Regions from separate parts of the Mesorhizobium sp. M0715 genome, predicted to be linked through region 1. Evidence: predicted binding sites of a transcription regulator. Region 1 holds the regulator's gene; the other holds the start of a gene.
What was found. The regulator PhoB, encoded in region 1, activates phosphate uptake and scavenging genes when phosphate is short. The targets are predictions, from matches to a motif close to TGTCATNNANCTGTCAT.
Positions count from the first base shown of each region.

Region 2: a site for PhoB is predicted at 1,015-1,031, ahead of NKI21_RS07015 (acid phosphatase). Genes of this name have one in related genera too.

Region 1 is NZ_JAMYPL010000017.1:79,081-81,483, reverse strand. Features, by position in the region: gene pstB (phosphate ABC transporter ATP-binding protein PstB) at 1-264, shown strand, start outside; gene phoU (phosphate signaling complex protein PhoU) at 291-998, shown strand; gene phoB (phosphate regulon transcriptional regulator PhoB) at 1,015-1,704, shown strand; gene eglC (endo-1,3-1,4-beta-glycanase EglC) at 2,168-2,403, shown strand, end outside.
Region 2 is NZ_JAMYPL010000004.1:202,607-205,009, reverse strand. Features, by position in the region: gene NKI21_RS07025 (cytochrome b) at 1-47, shown strand, start outside; gene NKI21_RS07020 (cytochrome c1) at 76-948, shown strand; gene NKI21_RS07015 (acid phosphatase) at 1,076-1,771, shown strand; gene NKI21_RS07010 (alpha-hydroxy acid oxidase) at 1,948-2,403, shown strand, end outside.

The DNA of each region.
Region 1 (2,403 bases):
TCACCCGAGGTGATCCTGATGGACGAACCGTGTTCGGCGCTCGACCCGATCGCCACCGCTCGCGTCGAGGAACTGATCGACGAACTGCGTCAGAACTATACCATCGTCATCGTCACCCATTCGATGCAGCAGGCAGCGCGCGTGTCGCAGCGCACCGCGATGTTCCATCTAGGCTATCTGGTCGAGGAGGGCGCCACCGACAAGATGTTCACCACCCCCGACGACAAACGCACCCAGGACTACATCACCGGCCGGTTCGGCTGAGCTCAGGCATACGAGGGACGAAGATCATGGGTGAACATACCGTCGCATCTTTCGATGAGGATCTGGAGCAGATCAGCCAGCTGATCCGCGACATGGGCGATCTCGCCCGCTCGATGGTCAGTGGCTCGACCAGGGCTTTGCTCAATTCGGACAATGCGCTGGCGCAGCGCGTGGTTTCCGATGATGCCATCATGGATGCACGCCAGCGCGAGCTGGACGATCGCGCCATCACGCTGATCGCCAAGCGCCAGCCAATGGCCAACGATCTGCGTGCGGTGGTCGGTTCGATCCGCATGGCCGGCGACCTTGAGCGCATCGGCGACCTTGCCAAGAACATCGCCAAGCGCGTCGGCACTGTCGGGCTGAGTGTCACGCCGCACGACCTTTCGCATTCGATCGACGCGATGGCGCAACTGGTGCTGATCCAGGTGCAGGGGGTCGTCGACGAGTACGCCGCCGCCGACCCGGCAGCGCTTGCCACGCTCAGAAACAATGACGAACGCATCGACGTCAAATACACCTCGGTGTTCCGCGAGCTGCTGACCTACATGATGGAAGATCCCCGCAACATCACGGCGTGCACGCACCTGTTGTTCTGCGCCAAGAACCTCGAGCGGATCGGCGACCACGTGACCAACATCGCCGAAAATGCCTACTATGTTTTGACCGGCACGCAGCTGCCAGCCAATCGTCCGAAGCAGGACGAGACGGCAATGTCCGCGCCAGCGGCATAACAGGGGTGACCAGCCGATGATCGCACCACGCATCATGGTGGTGGAGGATGAGGAGCCGCTAGGCGTGCTGCTCCGCTACAATCTTGAATCCGAAGGTTACCAGGTCGAGGTGGTGACGCGCGGCGACGAGGCCGAAATCCGGCTGCAGGAGAACGTTCCCGACCTTCTCGTGCTCGACTGGATGGTGCCGGCGGTTTCCGGCATCGAACTCTGCCGGCGCCTGCGAATGCGCCCAGAGACCGAGCGGCTGCCGATCATCATGCTGACCGCGCGAGGCGAGGAAAGCGACCGCGTGCGCGGCCTGTCGACCGGCGCCGACGACTATCTGGTCAAGCCGTTCTCGACGCCGGAGTTCATGGCCAGGGTCAAGGCGCTGCTGCGCCGGGCCAAGCCGGAAGTGCTGTCCAGCGTGCTAAAGGTCGGCGACATCGTGCTCGATCGCGAGTCGCACCGGGTCTATCGCAAGAAGAGCGAGATCCGGCTCGGGCCGACCGAATTCCGCCTGCTCGAATTCATGATGCGCCACCCCGGCCGCGTGTTCTCGCGCAGCCAGCTGCTCGACAATGTCTGGGGCGAGACGATTTACATCGACGAACGCACTGTCGACGTGCACGTCGGCCGGCTGCGCAAGGCGGTCAACAACGGCCGCATGCCTGATGTCATCCGCACCATCCGTGGGGCGGGTTACGCGATCAGGGAAGACTAGGTGGCTGTTCCGTCCCGATAGATCGTGACCGGGAAAACTCGATTAGCACGTGGTCGCCAACAGCCGCGAAGAGTGGAATGTTGCACTCGTCTCATCGATGGGGAGCGAGCACGTGACGCTTTGGCCCAAATGCGGTCATTCGAAACCTGATGAGGATGACCGCTCTTGGCGGTACGTCGCCATCTTGCCCGCAGACTCCGACCAGAAAGCCATGCAAGAATAAATTTGAGTTAACTTAGATATACGTTCGTTAAACGACGTGTGTTCTGCATAAATATACGATTTTACTAAATTGCTTCAATTTACATTGAGCCATCACCTCCTTATTCATTATCCGCCTTCCGATTATTGCGGTCTCGGATCGAATGACGATTCCGTGGAACGATCTCGTTCCTTGCAGCGTTGCTTTGGGAGCGGTCGCCGGACCTTTGACCAGGTCGGACACCATGAGGAAGGATTTCTGATGAGCACGGTCTTAAACGCCAAAGGCATCCCTCTTGCCTACACCGGCGCTTCCACTCATTGGTTCTCGGCCACCGGGTCTGGACCGGAACTGCATGGCACCTCCGGCAACGACTCCTTCTGGGGAGACACCGGCGTCACTGTCACGATCCACGGAGGCGCCGGCGACGACTACTATCATCTCTATTCCACCAACAACAAGGTGGTCGAGGATCCTGGGGCAGGGATCGACACGAT
Region 2 (2,403 bases), on a different contig from region 1:
GCGGACATCCGGCGGGCGCTACGGCGGCTCCGGAAACCAAAGGCTGAGCGGGTAGAGAATCTAAGGGGATTTGGCATGAAAAAGATTCTCACCTCGCTGGCGCTGATCGGCCTCGTGGCGGTCGCCGCTGGGGCCGCGGGCACTCGGGCGATCGCCGCCGAAGAGGCACACAATGTGGCCAATCCGACGCATTTCCCGATCGACGAGCCAAAGGAAATGGACTGGAGTTTCACCGGCCCATTCGGCACTTACGACAAGGCGCAGTTGCAGCGCGGCCTCAAGGTCTACAAGGAAGTCTGCTCGGCCTGCCATTCGATGAACCTGGTGGCGTTCCGCACGCTGTCGGACCTCGGCTATTCCGATGCGCAGATCAAGACGCTGTCGGCCGAGTACACAATCCATGACGGCCCCAACGATGCCGGCGACATGTTCGACCGTCCCGGCAAGCCGTCCGACCATTTCCCGCCGCCCTTCGCCAATGAGGAAGCGGCTGCTGCTTCCAATGGCGGCGCTGCCCCGCCCGACATGTCGCTGCTGGCCAAGGCGCGCGGCGTCGAGCGCGGCTTTCCGCAATTCGTCTTCGACATCTTCACACAATACGATGCCGGCGGTCCCGACTATATCCACTCGCTGCTGACCGGCTACGACCAGACGCCGCCGGCCGGCATGGTGATCCCGGAAGGCACCCACTACAATCCGTACTTCATGTCCGGCGTGTCGCTGAAAATGCCCAAGCCGCTCTCCGACGGCCAGGTGACCTATGATGACGGTGCGCCGCAGACCGTCGACCAGTATTCCCGCGACGTCTCCGCCTTCCTGGCGTGGGCGGCCGAGCCGCATATGGAAGACCGCAAGAAGACCGGTTTTCGCGTTCTGGTGTTCCTGCTTTTGTTCGGCGCGCTGGTCTATCTCACCAAGCGCAAGGTGTGGGAAGGCGTGGCCCACTAGGCCATACAATCAAGTGATCGCGAAGGGCGCCGAGAGGCGCCCTTTTGCATTTCCGGAGGCTGGTCATGTCACATGGCCGTCATCGCATCCGGCGATCCTGTGCTGCTCTCATCAAAGGATCGCATTCATGAAAAGATACGCATCGCTCGCGGCAGGCCTGTTGCTGCTCATCCTCGGCTCGGCAGCGCAAGCGGAAGACGCCCAGCCCTTCGTCACCAACAAGGACGTCGACCTGACGATGATCCTGCCGCCGCCGCCGGCAAACGATTCGGCGCAGACCAAGGCCGAACTCGGCGAGGTGCTGACGCTGCAGGTGACGCGCACCCCGGAGATGGTCGCCAGCGCGGTGGCTGATGCCGAGGAGAATGTCTGGCGCTTTGCCGACGTCATGGGGCCGAAATTCAACAAGGAAACGCTGCCGAAATTCAGCGCTTTCTTCGATCGCGTGGTGGCTACCGAAGGGGCTGTAGTCGACCCGGCCAAGGATGTCTGGAAGCGCCCGCGCCCGCATCAGCTCAGCGATCTCGTCAAGCCGGCGGTCAAGCTGTCGAGCTCCGGTTCCTGGCCGTCCGGCCATGCCACCGTAGGCACGATGATGGGCATCATCCTGTCCGACATGGTCCCGGAAAAGCGCGCCGAGATCATGGCGCGTGCGGCCGAATACGCCCACAACCGCGAGGTCGGCGGCATCCACTATGCGTCCGACGTCGAGATGGGCAAGATTTCCGGCAGCGTTATTGCCGCGGTCCTGCTCAACCGGGACGACTTCAAGGCTGAATATGAAGTGGCCAGGGCCGAGCTTCGTTCCAATCTCGGCATGTAATCCTCGTCAGCCGGATTTAGACGGGAAGGGGCGCTTAAGGCGCTCCTTTTTTGTTAACGCTCGTGCTCAAGCGAAAGTTCGGCAATTAGTCCGTTGGCATGGCGGCATCAGGTTGATATTCGACGCATCGAACGGTGGCGAGAAGCTCGTCCCGCCATGGCCTTTGGAATTCGATGATGCGGCTCAGCGACTGTCACAACTTTTCCGATTTCCGGCGGATGGCACAGCAGCGGCTGCCCGGGCCGATCTTCAACTACATCGACGGCGCGGCCGACGATGAGGTCACCTATCGCCGCAACACCGAAAGCTTCGAGACCTGCGACCTTGTTCCCAACGTGCTGCGCGGAGTGAGCGAGGTCGACATGTCGGTGACGGTCATGGGCCAGAAGCTGGCGATGCCGTTCTATTGCTCGCCGACCGCCTTGCAGCGCCTGTTCCACCATCAGGGTGAGCGCGCGGTCGCCAGGGCCGCCGCCAAATACGGCACCATGTTCGGCGTCTCCTCGCTTGGCACCGTCAGCCTCGAGGAGGCGCGCGGCATCAGCAGCAGCCCACAGGTCTACCAGTTCTATTTCCACCGGGACCGAGGTCTTAACCGGGCGATGATGCAGCGCGCAAAGGCGGTCGGCGTC